Regions from separate parts of the Enterobacter cloacae complex sp. IR5418 genome, predicted to be linked through region 1. Evidence: predicted binding sites of a transcription regulator. Region 1 holds the regulator's gene; each other region holds the start of a gene.
The links. The regulator sigma-54, encoded in region 1, starts transcription at its own class of promoters, with help from an activator protein. The targets are predictions, from matches to a motif close to GTTGGCACANNTTTCGCTNT.

Region 2: hypA (hydrogenase maturation nickel metallochaperone HypA) is a predicted target of sigma-54. The motif match lies at 2,481-2,500, and genes of this name have one in related genera.
Region 3: glnK (P-II family nitrogen regulator) is a predicted target of sigma-54. The motif match lies at 2,025-2,044, and genes of this name have one in related genera.

Annotation. Positions count from the first base shown of each region.
Region 1 covers NZ_JBMKHS010000007.1:103,890-108,982, reverse strand. The annotation lists gene rapZ (RNase adapter RapZ) at 1-312, opposite strand, end outside; gene ptsN (PTS IIA-like nitrogen regulatory protein PtsN) at 358-849, opposite strand; gene hpf (ribosome hibernation promoting factor) at 932-1,219, opposite strand; gene rpoN (RNA polymerase factor sigma-54) at 1,242-2,675, opposite strand; gene lptB (LPS export ABC transporter ATP-binding protein) at 2,723-3,448, opposite strand; gene lptA (lipopolysaccharide ABC transporter substrate-binding protein LptA) at 3,455-4,009, opposite strand; gene lptC (LPS export ABC transporter periplasmic protein LptC) at 3,978-4,553, opposite strand; gene kdsC (3-deoxy-manno-octulosonate-8-phosphatase KdsC) at 4,550-5,093, opposite strand, start outside.
Region 2 covers NZ_JBMKHS010000005.1:63,953-69,045, forward strand. The annotation lists gene hycC (formate hydrogenlyase subunit 3) at 1-1,175, opposite strand, end outside; gene ACOTX7_RS06030 (4Fe-4S dicluster domain-containing protein) at 1,172-1,780, opposite strand; gene hycA (formate hydrogenlyase regulator HycA) at 1,853-2,317, opposite strand; gene hypA (hydrogenase maturation nickel metallochaperone HypA) at 2,529-2,879, shown strand; gene hypB (hydrogenase nickel incorporation protein HypB) at 2,883-3,746, shown strand; gene ACOTX7_RS06050 (HypC/HybG/HupF family hydrogenase formation chaperone) at 3,737-4,009, shown strand; gene hypD (hydrogenase formation protein HypD) at 4,013-5,093, shown strand, end outside.
Region 3 covers NZ_JBMKHS010000002.1:106,055-111,147, forward strand. The annotation lists gene ACOTX7_RS02175 (SmdA family multidrug ABC transporter permease/ATP-binding protein) at 1-111, shown strand, start outside; gene ACOTX7_RS02180 (SmdB family multidrug efflux ABC transporter permease/ATP-binding protein) at 104-1,885, shown strand; gene glnK (P-II family nitrogen regulator) at 2,097-2,435, shown strand; gene amtB (ammonium transporter AmtB) at 2,471-3,757, shown strand; gene tesB (acyl-CoA thioesterase II) at 3,855-4,715, opposite strand; gene ACOTX7_RS02200 (YbaY family lipoprotein) at 4,919-5,093, shown strand, end outside.

The sequences.
Region 1 (5,093 bases):
CGGATGCAAACGACGTGTATCGCTGTAACGACGGATCAACGTGTTGCGGTCAGCATCCAGGAACAAGAGCTGAGGCGAGAAGCATTCCGGCAGGCTGTTCATTGCCTGCTCGAAGATTTCCGGCGATTCCGGCATGTTACGCACGTCAATACTGACCGCGGCAGAGATTTGCCTGTCCGCAAGCGTCCGCGCCAGATCGGGTAACAGCACTACCGGTAGGTTATCTACGCAGTAAAATCCCATGTCTTCCAGCGCGCGCAGGGCCACGGACTTCCCGGACCCCGAACGACCGCTGACGATCATCAGCACCATGTTCCGTTTCTCCTCAGGGCAGCAGTTCTGAAAGCCATCTCCCGATTATGCCTCATCCTGGTGGCCTTCTGCTTCAGTGATAATTTGATAAAGCTCTTCATCACTTTGGGCTGAGCGCAGTCGACGACAAATGGTTTTATCCGCCAGACGTTTGGCAACCAGCGACAGCGTGTGCAGGTGGGTTTTGGTCTGATCGGCAGGAACCAGCAGCGCGAAGAGCAGATCCACAGGCTGGTTATCGATGGCGTCAAAAGCGATAGGCGTTTCCAGTTGCACAAACACCCCCACGGCACGCAACGTATCTTCTTCCAGCTTGCCATGCGGGATCGCAATGCCATTGCCGATGCCGGTACTGCCCATTTTTTCACGGGTCAGAATGGCTTCAAACACGATCTGCGGCGGCAGACCCAGCTGCTTTGCGGCCAGCTCACTGATAATTTCCAGCGCACGTTTTTTGCTCTGGCAGTGAACGCCACTGCGGGTACAATCCTGGTTAAGGACATTGCTCAGTTGAAGAGCGGAATCGTTGTTTATCATAATTTCACCTAAGCGCTAACTGTACAAATGGCCTGTTGTGTTTCACAACAGGCCGTCCTGCACCCGTTAACTGCCCGGACAATTAGTGTTGTTTCAGTTTATCTTTATGTTTATTGAGCTGTCTCGCAAGCTTATCAATCAAGCCGTCGATAGCCGCGTACATGTCTTGCCCTTCCGCACTGGCATGGAGTTCCCCTCCGTTGACGTGCAGGGTCGCATCCGAGATATGCGTCACTTTCTCCACTTTCAACACAACATAGACCTGGTTGATCCTCTCGAAATACTGCTCGAGTTTCGCAAACTTAGTGTTTACAAAATCGCGTAAAGCCTCAGTAATCTCGACGTTATGTCCGGTGATATTGAGCTGCATAGTGTCTTCCTTATCGGTTGTGTCAAACCAGTTGTTTACGCTGGTTAGACGGCGGAATGGATAAAGACTCTCGATACTTCGCGACAGTACGACGTGCCACCATAATACCCTGATCGGACAGCATGGTGGTTAACTTACTGTCACTGAGTGGCTTCGCGGGGTTCTCCGCGGCGATCAACTTCTTCACCAGTGCGCGAATGGCCGTTGACGAGGCTTCGCCGCCGCCTTCGGTATTCACGTGGCTGGAGAAGAAATACTTAAGCTCAAAAATACCGCGCGGGCTGTGCAGATACTTCTGCGTAGTCACGCGGGAAATGGTTGATTCATGCATCTCGACGGCCTGGGCGATGTCCGCCAGCACCATCGGTTTCATAAACTCTTCGCCCTGCTCAAAGAACGCCTGCTGCTGTTCGACAATACAGCGGCTGACGCGCAGCAGCGTGTCATTACGGCTCTCCAGACTCTTGATCAACCAGCGTGCTTCCTGAAGGTTGCTGCGAATGTATTGATTGTCGGCATCGTTACGTGCGCTGGTGCACATGGAGGCGTATTGCTGGTTGATTTGCAGGCGAGGGATGCTGTCGGCGTTCAGTTCAACGACCCAGCGGTCATTGTGTTTTCTCACCAGCACGTCCGGGATAACGTACTCGGGTTCGCTGGTCTGGATCGACTGCCCCGGACGCGGATCGAGGGACTGGATCAGATTCACCGCTTCCTTCAGCACCTCTTCTTTCAGGCGCGTCACGCGCATCAGGGTGCGGAAGTCGTGGTTCGCTAGCAGATCCAGATGATCGCTGATGATGAGCCGGGCTTCGTCAATCCACGGTGTCTCTTTGGCAAACTGCGAAAGCTGGATCAGCAGGCAGTCGCGCAGATCTTTCGCGGCGACGCCAATCGGGTCGAAACGCTGAACGCGTTTCAGGACGGCTTCGATCTCTTCCATCTCAATGTCGTCATCGCCGATGCTTTCCAGTATTTCGTCCAGCGTCACGGTCAAATAGCCCGTGTCGTCAACGGCATCGACAATGGAGGTGGCAATCGCGCGATCGGTATCGGAGAAAGGGGTCAGCTCGACCTGCCACATCAGGTAGTCCTGAAGCGACTGGGTCGTTTCGCCCTGATAAACCGGCAACTCGTCGTCCTGGTAGTCTGCACGGGTCCCGGAGGGCGTACCCGCGGTGTAGATTTCATCCCAGCTGGCATCCAGCGGCAGTTCGTCTGGCATCTCTTTCTGTTCGAGCGCATCTACGGAGTCGAGCGTTTCTGTGTCCTGCGTCTGCTGGGTGTCTACCTCGTCATGAAGATCGGTTTGCTCCAGCAGCGGGTTACTGTCCAGCGCTTGCTGGAGCTCCTGCTGGAGTTCTAACGTGGACAACTGCAACAGACGGATTGCCTGCTGTAGCTGCGGCGTCATGGCCAGTTGCTGGCTGAGCCGTAATTGCAAACCTTGCTTCATGTTCAGCGCGTTTTTCTCCGGTTCGGCGTGATTTAACCTCTACCCTATCAGAGTCTGAAGTCTTCCCCAAGGTACACGCGCTTAACATGCTCATCTTCGAGGATTTGCTGCGGCGTACCGTGGGCAATCAGATGGCCCTGGCTCACAATGTAGGCGCGCTCACACACGGCCAGCGTTTCACGAACGTTGTGGTCCGTAATCAGTACGCCAAGCCCGCTGTCGCGCAGATGCTCAATGATACGTTTGATATCGATAACGGAGATGGGGTCAACGCCCGCAAACGGTTCATCCAGCAGGATGAATTTCGGGTTTGCTGCCAGCGCGCGCGCAATCTCAACGCGGCGGCGTTCACCGCCAGACAGTGCCTGACCGAGGCTGTCGCGTAGGTGTTCGATATGAAACTCTTCCATCAGCTCGTTCGCACGGTCAGTGCGCTGCTCGCTGGTCAGATCGTCACGGATCTGGAGCACGGCCATCAGGTTATCGAACACGCTTAAACGGCGGAAGATAGAGGCTTCCTGCGGCAGATAGCCGATGCCACGACGCGCGCGAGCATGCAGCGGCAGCAGGCTGATGTCTTCATCATCGATAATAATGTTGCCAGCGTCACGCGGGACAATGCCCACCACCATGTAGAAGGTCGTGGTTTTACCCGCACCGTTAGGGCCAAGCAACCCCACGATTTCGCCGGAGTTGACGGTCAGACTGACATCTTCGACGACGCGGCGGCCCTTGTACGCTTTCGCGAGGTTTTTTGCAGTTAATGTTGCCATAACGAATTAGTTACTCTTTTTCTGTGCCGGAGCCTGACCGTTGTTCTTGTCCTGCAACTGCGAAGGCACAAGCACGGTAGTGACGCGTTTGCCTTTTTCGCTGGAGGCCTGCATTTTCTGCTCTTTCACCAGATAGGTGATCTTGTCGCCTTTGATATTGCTGTCCAGCTGTTCCAGGTAGGCATTACCGGTCAGGATGACCAGATCTTTCGCCAGTTCATAGTGCATATGCGAGGCATGGCCTTTCACCGGCTTGCCGTTGTCCTGCATCTGGTAGAAGGTGGCCGGGTTGCCATAACCATCGATAATCTCTTTGCCCTGCTCGCCGCCCGGACGGGTAACGACCACTTTGTCGGCGTTGATTTTGATGGTGCCCTGGGTCATGACGACGTTGCCGGTAAAGGTGACGACGTTACCCTGCATATCCAGAGACTGGGTATCGGATTCAATATGAATCGGCTGTTCGGTATCGCCAGTCACAGCAAGCGCGGGAAGACTGGCCGCCAGCAGCGCGCTGGCGATAACCACTTTAAGGCTGAGTTTGTTTGTTTTGAATTTCATAGGAGGTTCTAACCTTTTCAATCAGCTCGGCGTTTTTGCTGCGTAAGTTCCCGCGCATTCTTAAACCGCTGGAATTAAATGTTGTGCCATACAGGGTGACTAAATCCTGCGACGTGACATCCTGGGTGACCAGGTTGATCTGGGCGTTATCCGTCGTAATTTTGCGCAGTTGAGCGTCAGCGGTCAGGGCGTTGACTTCAACGTGCCCATACAGGTAAAGCATACGGTCATTTGTCAGTTTTGCCCGGTCAGACTTGATCGACCACGTCGGCACTTTGTCCGTATCAAAGGTGGTCATGACCGGTTGGGTAAACCACGACGTACCGTCATCTGAAAAATATTCGACATGCTGCGCAACCAGGCGATAGTTCAGCGCGCCTTCCGGGCTATAGACCACGGTATCGCTGTGATCGCTTTTATAGGTCGGGTCGCTCGTGTTAACCACTTCCGCTTGTGAATCATCGCGATCGGCGAGGTTTACGCCAATCAGTACCAGGGCGACAAGCGCAAGCAGAATGATAACCCAACGTCTGGTTTTACTCATATTGATTGCCCTTTCGCCTCATCAAGCTTGCCCTGCGCCAGCAGAAGCAGATCGCAGACTTCACGGACGGCGCCACGGCCACCGTGAATATGGGTTACGTAATCAGCACGCGGGATCAGCAGCGGGTGCGCGTCAGCCACGGCGATGCTCAGACCCACCTCCGCCATCACTGGCCAGTCGATCAAATCATCGCCGACGTACGCCACATTCTCTGGCGCAATGCCCAGTTTTCCCAGCAGATCCCGGAAGGCTACCATCTTATCAGACTGCCCCTGATAGAGATGGGTAATGCCCAGCGTTTCACACCGATCTTCTACCAGTTTAGCTTTCCGTCCGGTGATGATTGCAACTTCAATGCCGGACGTGAGCGCACAGCGGATGCCGTAACCGTCGCGAACGTTAAAGGCTTTCAGCTCTTCGCCGTTATTGCCCATATAAATCAGACCGTCAGAGAGCACGCCATCTACATCGAGGATCAGCAGGCGGATATTTTCCGCCTTTGCCATCATGTGGGCACTCACCGGGCCATAACAGGTTGCA
Region 2 (5,093 bases), on a different contig from region 1:
TGGTAAATCACCCACTCTCCGGCAAAGCCGTTCAGCGGCGGCAGCGCGGCCATCGCCATCAGCCCGACCAGCATCGCCAGCGAAATGACGGGCATTTTTTTGCCGATGCCGCCGAGCTTTTCGATATCCCGATGACCGGTGCGGAACCAGACGCTGCCCGCCCCGAGGAACAGGGTGCTTTTAAACAGGCTGTGGTTGATGAGGTGATACAGACCGCCGATAAACCCGGCAGCAATCAGCGCCGGTTGATTGAGCGCCAGCCCGGTGACGCCCGCGCCCATACCGAGCAGGATGATCCCGATGTTTTCCAGGGTGTGGTAGGCCAGCAGGCGCTGAATATTGTGCTCCATCAGGGCGTACAGACCGCCGACAAATGCGGTGATCATCCCCGCAATCAGCAGCGCCACGCCCCACCACAGCGGTGGCTGGCCGCCCGTCAGGGTTATCGTCAGAATGCCGAACAGACCGACCTTCATCACCACCGTAGAAAACAGCGCAGCGGCGGGTGCAGAGGCATTCGCATGCGCCTGCGGCACCCAGCCGTGCAGCGGGATAATTCCGGCCAGCAGGCCAAAACCGACTACGCCCAACAGCCAGACGTCATTGCCCAGCATTTGTCCGTTCAGCGCGGCAAAATCCAGCGTGCCGAAACGCTGCCACACCAGCCAGCAGGCCAGCGCCAGCAGCAGCGTGCCGAGGCGTCCAAGCGCAAACCACAGCTTGCCGGAAGCGCTGCATCCGGTCAGGAACACGCCGCACAGGGCCATGATTTCAGCCATCACCACCAGCGCGCCAAGGTTACTGGCGATAACCGTACAGACTGCGGCGGCCATCAGCAGATTGACCAGCAGGCCGTTGGCTCTGGTGTGCGGATGGCGGTGCCAGTCGATATTAAACAGGCTGATAAACAGCCCGCAGAGGCCAAAGGTGACCAGCCAGATGGCGTTCAGCGGCGTAAGCTCAACGGCGTGGTGAATCAGCGGGATAATGGTGTCGACGGACTGGCCGTCGATCAGGACAACGCCGCCCGCTGCCAGCGTCATCAGGCTGCCGACCGCCCCGCCGATACCGGCGATCCAGCCGCTCAGCGTTTTATTAAAGGAGACCATCGGCGCCAGGACAGCGGCGGCGGCAAACCAGGCCACGCCGCTGGTCATCATAGCAATCGCGTTCATTTCGCCCCCTCGTTAAGCGCCCGCAGCAGCGAAAGATCGCCGACGTCGGTATTAATGGTCAGCTCGCGCTTGCGTTTGCTGGTGCGGGCAATGTCGCGGATGTTGACCAGGACCAGCGCCCGGGTCGGACAGGTCCGCACGCAGGCCGGACCCTGTTCATCGAAGCTGCACAGGTCGCACTTCACCGCGATAGCGCGGATGCCGGGCACCCAGTCCAGCAGCGTGCTCACGCGTGCCGGAGCGGGCGGCGCAGGCGGCGCTTTCGGGGTATTGGCATTCGCCGGAATATGCAGCGGACGGCTACCGGAAAACTCAATGGCACCGAACGGACAGGCGATGCCGCACAGCTTGCAGCTCACGCACAGGCTTTCATTCAGCTGTACCGCGCCGTCAACGCGGGTGATGGCATTGACAGGACAGACGCCCGCGCACGGGGCATCTTCACAGTGGTGGCAGAGCTGCGGAGCAGACTCTTTCTCATTACGCATGACGCGCAGGCGCGGCATGGACTGTAGCCCGTGCAGACGATGCGTTTCCGAGCACGCCGCCTCACAGGTTCGACAGCCAATACAGACCGTCGAGTCAGCAATTACAAAACGGTTCACCGGGTCATCCTCTGGTGATGGTCATTTTTGACGAAAAAAACTGTCTTATCGACACTTCTCGACACTCGCTTTTCAGGCCACGTTCGCGGAGGATTTTCCGTCGATCAGCTGTTTCAGGTTGACTGGCCGATCGTGCTCAACGGCGGCGTAGAGGCCGTGGTAAACCGGCGCGATTTTCTCCAAATAGTGCTCCAGCACCTGCTGGCGATCGCGGTTGCTGACGTGACCGTCCACCATGCCGTCCGCCATCAGCTGCGCCCGGGCGATACAGTGTCTGTCGCCCTCTTTCGTCTCGACGTAGTACTCAATCGTGTGGCTGTTGAAGGTCTCCGCCAGGGTGACGTAAATCGTAAAGTGACCAAACAGAACAAAACGCATATCCCCCTGTGCCGCACAGCTCATGGCGTGGTGCAGATGGGCCTTCGACAGCGTGATCCCCTGGATCAGTGAGTTGCAGTACAGGTGCCATTGCTCCTGAAGCTGCTGATGACGTTGCGCGATGTAATCCGCTTTTTCGCTAATTTCCCAAATAGTCATAAAAGGTATCCGGTTAATGGAGTTAGCGGCTGTTAAGCAGATTTCGTGCCAGTTTTTAATACGTTGATTTCAATGACTTTTATCGAGATTCGCACTGTCACCACCGCGGTGTCGACGTGTCATTTCGACAGCATTGACATCGTCACGCCGTAACACAAATCAATCTGGCACCGTTATTGCATTTACTGGCGCAAATCATTGAGGAGGCGTCATGCACGAAATCACCCTCTGCCAGCGGGCACTGGAACTTATCGAACAGCAGGCGGTGCAAAACCACGCGAAGCGCGTGACCGGCGTCTGGCTGAAGGTCGGAGCGTTTTCCTGTGTTGAAACCAGCGCCCTGCATTTCTGTTTTGAGCTGGTGTGCCGCGGCACGCTGGCGGAAGGCTGCGCGCTGCATATCGAGGAGCAGCAGGCGGAGTGCTGGTGCGGGCAGTGTCAGGAGTACGTCACGCTGCTGTCATCGAAGGTGCAGCGCTGTCCACAGTGCCAGAGCGCAGGGCTGCGCATCGTGGCAGATGACGGTATGCAGATCCAACGCCTCGAAATCGAGAAGGAGTAAAGTATGTGTAGTACCTGCGGTTGCGCCGAAGGCAACCTGTATATAGAAGGGGATGAACACCGTCCCCACTCCGCGTTTCGTTCCGCGCCCTTTTCCCCTGCCCCGCGTCCCGCGGCGGCCCTGACCGGCATCACCTTTGCGCCGCAGCGTTCCGACGCGGGCGACCTGCATTACGGTCACGGCGAAGCGGGTACCCACGCGCCGGGCATCAGCCAGCGCCAGATGCTGGAGGTGGAGATCAACGTGCTGGACAAAAATAACCAGCTCGCCGCCCGCAACCGCGCCCGCTTTGCCGCGCGCAAACAGCTGGTGCTGAACCTGGTTTCCAGCCCCGGCTCCGGCAAAACCACCCTGCTGACCGAAACGCTCAAACGGCTGAATAAACGCGTCTCCTGCGCCGTTATCGAAGGGGACCAGCAAACCGTTAACGACGCGGCGCGCATCCGCGAAACCGGTACGCCCGCGATTCAGGTCAATACCGGAAAAGGCTGCCACCTGGACGCGCAGATGATCGCCGACGCCGCTCCGCGTCTGCCGCTGGCGGATAACGGTATCCTGTTTATTGAAAACGTCGGCAACCTGGTGTGCCCGGCAAGCTTCGACCTCGGCGAACGGCATAAAGTGGCGGTGCTCTCCGTCACCGAAGGGGAAGACAAGCCGCTGAAGTACCCGCATATGTTTGCCGCCGCCTCCCTCATGCTGCTGAACAAGGTCGACCTGCTGCCGTACCTGAATTTCGACGTGGATAAGTGCCTGGCTTACGCCCGGGAAGTGAACCCGGACATTGAGATCCTGCTGGTGTCCGCCACGCGCGGCGACGGGATGGACGGCTGGCTGAACTGGCTGGAGAGCGAACGATGTGCATAGGCGTCCCCGGACAAATTCATTCCCTCGACGGTAATCAGGCCAAAGTGGAGGTCTGTGGCATCCTGCGAGATGTCGATCTGACGCTGGTGGGCAGCCAGGATGAGACCGGCGCATCACGCCTCGGCCAGTGGGTGCTGGTCCACGTGGGGTTTGCCATGAGCGTAATTAATGAGGAGGAAGCCCGCGACACGCTGGACGCGCTACAGAATATGTTTGACGTCGAGCCGGACGTGGGTGCGCTCCTGTACGGCGAGGAGCGATAACCCATGCGTTACGTTGATGAATTTCGCGCACCTGAGCAGGTGTTACAGCTTATCGATTGCCTGAAAACCCGCGCGTCGCTGCTGGACTACACGCCAGAAAAACCGCTGCGGATCATGGAGGTGTGCGGCGGACACACCCACGCCATCTTTAAATTTGGCCTCGACCAGCTGCTGCCGGAGAACATCGAGTTTATCCACGGCCCCGGCTGCCCGGTGTGCGTGCTGCCGATGGGGCGTATCGACAGCTGTCTCGACATCGCCAGCCGCCCCGGTGTGATTTTTTGCACCTTTGGCGACGCCATGCGCGTGCCGGGGAAAAATGGCTCGCTGCTCCAGGCGAAGGCGCGCGGCGCGGACGTGCGGATCGTCTACTCGCCGATGGATGCCCTGACGCTGGCGATGGATAACCCTGAGCGCAAGGTCGTCTTTTTCGGGCTGGGTTTTGAGACCACCATGCCCGCCACCGCCATCACGCTCCAGCAGGCGAAAGCCCGCAACGTCACTAACTTTTACTTTTTCTGCCAGCACATCACCCTTATTCCCACGCTGCGCAGCCTGCTTGAAGCGCCGGATAACGGTATCGATGCGTTTCTGGCGCCAGGCCACGTCAGCATGGTGATTGGCACAGAAGCCTACGGTTTTATCGCTGAACAGTACAATCGTCCGTTAGTGGTGGCTGGTTTCGAGCCACTTGATCTACTGCAAGGCGTGGTCATGCTGGTTGAGCAGAAAATAGCGGCCCTGAGTACGGTGGAAAATCAGTATCGCCGCGTGGTGCCCGATGCAGGAAACAGACGGGCACAGCAGGCAATCGCCGACGTGTTTAGCGTCGAAGGCGACAGCGAGTGGCGCGGACTGGGGCTGATTACCGGATCCGGCGTACACCTGACGCCCGCGTATCGCGCGTTCGACGCCGAAGCGCATTTCCGCCCGCAGCCGCAACAGGTGTGCGACGATCCCCGCGCCCGCTGTGGCGACGTACTCACCGGCAAATGTAAACCTCATCACTGCCCGTTATTTGGCAACGCCTGTAACCCGCAAACCGCGTTTGGCGCGCTGATGGTCTCTTCCGAAGGGGCATGCG
Region 3 (5,093 bases), on a different contig from region 1:
GCTCAGCGTGGTCAGCATGATCAGCTTACCGGGCAGACCGGATGGTATCGGGATATGTACCGCTATCAACAGCTTGAAGCCGCGCTGGATGAGGAGGTCGCCGATGCGTAAGTTTGGACAGATGTGGCCGACGCTAAAACGCCTGCTCGCCTATGGCTCACCGTGGCGTAAACCGCTTTCCATCGCTGTACTGTTGCTGTGGATCGCCGCGATTGCGGAGGTCACCGGTCCGCTGCTTATTAGTTATTTCATCGATAACATGGTGGCGAAAAGCTATCTGCCGCTGGGGCTGGTGGCGGGGCTGGGCGTGGCGTATGTCGGGCTACAGCTGACGGCGGCGGGGCTGCACTACGCGCAATCGCTGCTGTTTAACCGGGCCGCCGTGGGCGTGGTTCAGCAGCTACGCACGGATGTGATGGATGCCGCGCTGCGCCAGCCGCTGAGCGAGTTTGATACTCAGCCGGTCGGGCAGGTCATTTCGCGCGTCACCAATGACACCGAGGTGATCCGCGACCTCTATGTAACCGTTGTCGCAACGGTTCTGCGTAGTGCCGCGTTGATTGGCGCGATGCTGGTCGCGATGTTCAGCCTGGACTGGCGAATGGCGCTGGTGGCGATCACCATTTTCCCGGCGGTGCTGATTGTGATGGTGATTTACCAGCGCTACAGCACGCCGATTGTTCGTCGTGTGCGCGCTTACCTCGCAGATATCAATGATGGCTTTAACGAAGTGATCAACGGCATGAGCGTTATCCAGCAGTTTCGCCAGCAGGCGCGTTTTGGCGAGCGAATGGGGGAGGCCAGCCGCTCGCACTATATGGCGCGGATGCAGACGTTACGTCTGGACGGCTTCCTGTTACGTCCGCTGCTGAGCCTCTTCTCTGCGCTGGTGCTCTGCGGGCTGTTGATGCTGTTTGGCCTGACGACGCGCGGAACCATTGAGGTGGGGGTGCTGTACGCGTTTATCAGCTACCTTGGCCGCCTTAACGAACCGCTGATCGAACTCACCACGCAGCAATCGATGCTGCAACAGGCGGTGGTCGCGGGCGAGCGCGTGTTCGAGCTGATGGACAGGCCGCGTCAGACCTATGGCAATGACGAACGCCCGCTGGAAAGTGGAACCATAGCGTTTGATCATGTCTCGTTTGCCTACCGCGACGACCAGCTGGTCTTGCAGGATATCAACCTTGAAGTGCCGTCGCGCGGTTTTGTCGCCCTGGTTGGGCATACCGGCAGTGGCAAAAGCACGCTCGCCAGTTTGCTGATGGGCTACTATCCGTTGACGCAGGGGGAGATCCGTCTGGACGGACGGCCTCTCGCCTCGCTTAGCCACAACGCGTTGCGTAAGGGCGTCGCGATGGTGCAGCAGGATCCGGTCGTGCTGGCCGATACCTTCTACGCCAACGTCACGCTGGGTCGGCCCTTTACGCAGGAGCAGGTCTGGGACGTGCTGGAAACGGTGCAGCTGGCGGATCTGGCGCGCGGGTTAACTGAGGGGATCAATACCCGGCTGGGGGAGCAGGGCAACAACCTCTCTGTCGGGCAAAAGCAACTTCTTGCGCTGGCGCGCGTGCTGATTGAGACGCCGCAGGTACTGATCCTGGATGAAGCGACCGCAAGCATTGACTCCGGCACCGAGCAGGCGATCCAGCAGGCGCTGGCTGCCGTGCGGGATCGCACCACGCTGGTGGTGATCGCCCACCGCCTCTCAACGATCGTCGATGCCGATACCATTCTGGTGCTGCACCGTGGCCAGGCCGTTGAACGGGGCACGCACAGAGCGCTGCTTGAGGCGAAAGGACGTTACTGGCAGATGTATCAGTTGCAGCTGGCAGGCGATGAGCTGGCCGCCAGCGTGCGCGAGGAAGAGTCACTCAGCGCCTGATGCACCATAACAAGGCAATGCGCTAACAGTCATAACCGTTGGTGCAAAACTGAAACGCACCCTGCACTGCCATGGTGCGTTTTTTTTCACCCCTTCTCGATATCTGCGCGCTGCGCCGCTTTCCTGCTCACATTTCAGTTCTGGCACACCCTTTGCAATATCCCTTTCGTGTTAGCTGCGGCCATTACCGAATTCTGACTGGAGGGGATATATGAAGCTGGTTACGGTGGTAATCAAACCATTCAAACTCGAAGACGTGCGTGAAGCGCTGTCTTCCATGGGTATTCAGGGACTGACTGTCACCGAAGTGAAAGGCTTTGGGCGTCAGAAGGGTCATGCCGAGCTTTATCGCGGGGCGGAATACAGCGTTAACTTCCTGCCAAAAGTGAAGATTGATGTGGCGATTGCCGACGATCAGCTTGATGAGGTGATTGATGTCGTCAGCAAAGCGGCCTACACCGGAAAAATTGGCGACGGCAAAATTTTCGTTGCCGAACTACAGCGCGTCATTCGCATCCGTACCGGCGAATCTGACGAAGCGGCGTTGTAAGTAACTCCTGGCACACAGTGATAGGGATCGAGAAAATGAAGATAGCAACAATGAAAACAGCTCTGGGGTCGCTGGCACTGCTGCCGGGCCTGGCAATGGCTGCACCGGCTGTGGCAGACAAAGCCGATAACGCCTTTATGATGATTTGCACCGCGCTGGTGCTGTTCATGACAATCCCTGGGATCGCGCTATTTTACGGCGGTCTGATCCGCGGCAAAAACGTACTCTCCATGCTGACGCAGGTTGCCGTCACGTTCGCGCTGGTGTGCGTGCTGTGGGTGGTTTACGGTTACTCGCTGGCCTTCGGAGAGGGCAACGCCTTCTTCGGCAACGTTAACTGGGCGATGCTGAAAAATATCGAGCTGACCGCGGTGATGGGCAGCTTCTATCAGTATATTCATGTCGCGTTCCAGGGCTCATTCGCCTGCATCACCGTGGGGCTGATTGTGGGCGCGCTGGCTGAGCGTATCCGCTTCTCTGCGGTACTGATTTTCGTGGTGGTCTGGCTGACGCTCTCCTATATCCCGATTGCACATATGGTCTGGGGCGGTGGTCTGTTAGCTTCTCATGGCGCGCTGGACTTTGCGGGCGGCACCGTTGTACACATCAACGCCGCGGTAGCCGGTCTGGTAGGCGCATACCTGATTGGCAAGCGCGTGGGCTTCGGGAAGGAAGCCTTCAAGCCGCACAATCTGCCGATGGTCTTTACCGGCACCGCCATCCTCTACTTTGGCTGGTTCGGCTTCAATGCGGGTTCAGCCAGCGCTGCTAACGAAATCGCCGCGCTGGCCTTCGTGAATACCGTGGTGGCAACCGCTGGCGCTATCCTTTCGTGGGTATTTGGCGAGTGGGCCGTCCGCGGCAAGCCATCGCTGCTGGGTGCCTGTTCTGGAGCGATTGCAGGTCTGGTGGGTATTACCCCAGCGTGCGGTTACGTGGGCGTAGGCGGTGCACTGCTGATCGGTATCGTCGCGGGTCTGGCGGGGCTGTGGGGCGTTACCGCACTGAAACGTGTTCTGCGCGTTGACGATCCGTGTGATGTGTTTGGCGTACACGGTGTATGCGGCATTATCGGCTGTATCATGACCGGGATCTTTGCTGCCCAATCTCTGGGCGGCGTAGGTTACGCAGAAGGCGTGACCATGATGCATCAGGTGCTGGTACAGCTGGAAAGCATCGCGATCACCGTTGTCTGGTCCGGTGTTGTGGCCTTTATCGGTTACAAACTGGCTGATATGACCGTTGGACTGCGCGTGCCTGAAGAGCAGGAGCGCGAAGGCCTGGACGTCAACAGCCACGGCGAGAATGCGTATAACGCCTAATAAACAGCAAAACGGTAACCTTTGGTTGCCGTTTTTTAATGTTTATTCCCTCTCCTTGTGGGAGAGGGCCAGGGGGAGGGCATCAGGCCGCACAACATCATCCGCGATTACGCATCACGCCTTCCTGCACGGTAGACGCCACCAGCACGCCATCCTGCGTATAAAACTCTCCGCGCACAAATCCTCGCGCACTTGAGGCAGACGTACTCTCCACGCTGTAAAGCAGCCACTCATTCATGTTGAACGGGCGGTGGAACCACATGGAATGATCAATCGTTGCCACCTGCATCCCTTTTTCCAGGAAGCCCACGCCGTGCGGCTGTAGTGCCACTGGCAGGAAGTTGAAATCTGAGGCGTAACCCAGCAGATACTGATGTACGCGGAAATCTTCCGGTACGGTCCCGTTGGCCCGGATCCACACCTGGCGTTTCGGCTCGGCGGCGTGGCCTTTCATCGGGTTGTGGAACTCGACAGGGCGGATCTCCAGCGGTTTATCGCAGAGAAATTTCTCTTTAACCTGCGGCGGAAGAAGATGCGCCAGCGCGCGGGCAATCTCGGTTTCCGATTTCAGATCGTCCGGTGACGGGGCAGGCGGCATCATTTTTTGATGCTCATAGCCCGGCTCTGGCGCCTGGAACGAGGCGGTCATGTAGAAGATGGGTTTGCCATGCTGGATGGCCGCCACGCGACGGGCGCTGAAGCTTTGGCCGTCACGCAGAACTTCCACGTCGTACACAATCGGTTTAGCGCTGTCACCGGGGCGTAAAAAGTAGCTGTGAAACGAGTGCACCAGACGGTCTGCCGGGACGGTCTCCTTTGCGGCATACAGCGCTTGCCCCACGACCTGGCCGCCAAAAACCTGGCGTAAACCTAAATCTTCGCTCTGTCCGCGAAAAAGCCCTTCTTCTATTTTTTCCAGGTTCAGCAATGTCAGCAGATTGTTCAGTGCCTGACTCATAGTGGTCCTCAATAAACGCCGTGGCGAAAGATACGCTGATTATAACGCAGAAATGAAAGTGGTCCGATGGGTAGAATAATCTTAATATCCGGACGAAATTAGGCATAAATCCGTGATTTGTGCCACACTTGTATTCGTTGTGTGAATAAAACGACATCAGATGGGATCGATCCCGCTGGTGCATTGATGATAAGGAGACTTCAATGAAACTCGTGCCTATGCTCAGTGGTGTAGCAATTGCGGTAGCGTTGTCCGCCTGTGCTGGTAAGAGTGCCGATGTGCCGGTGCCAACAGCAAGCGCAAACGGGATTAACACCCTTTCACAGCAAGCTATTCAGCAGCCAAATGTTTCCGGTACGATCTGGATCAAACAGAAGG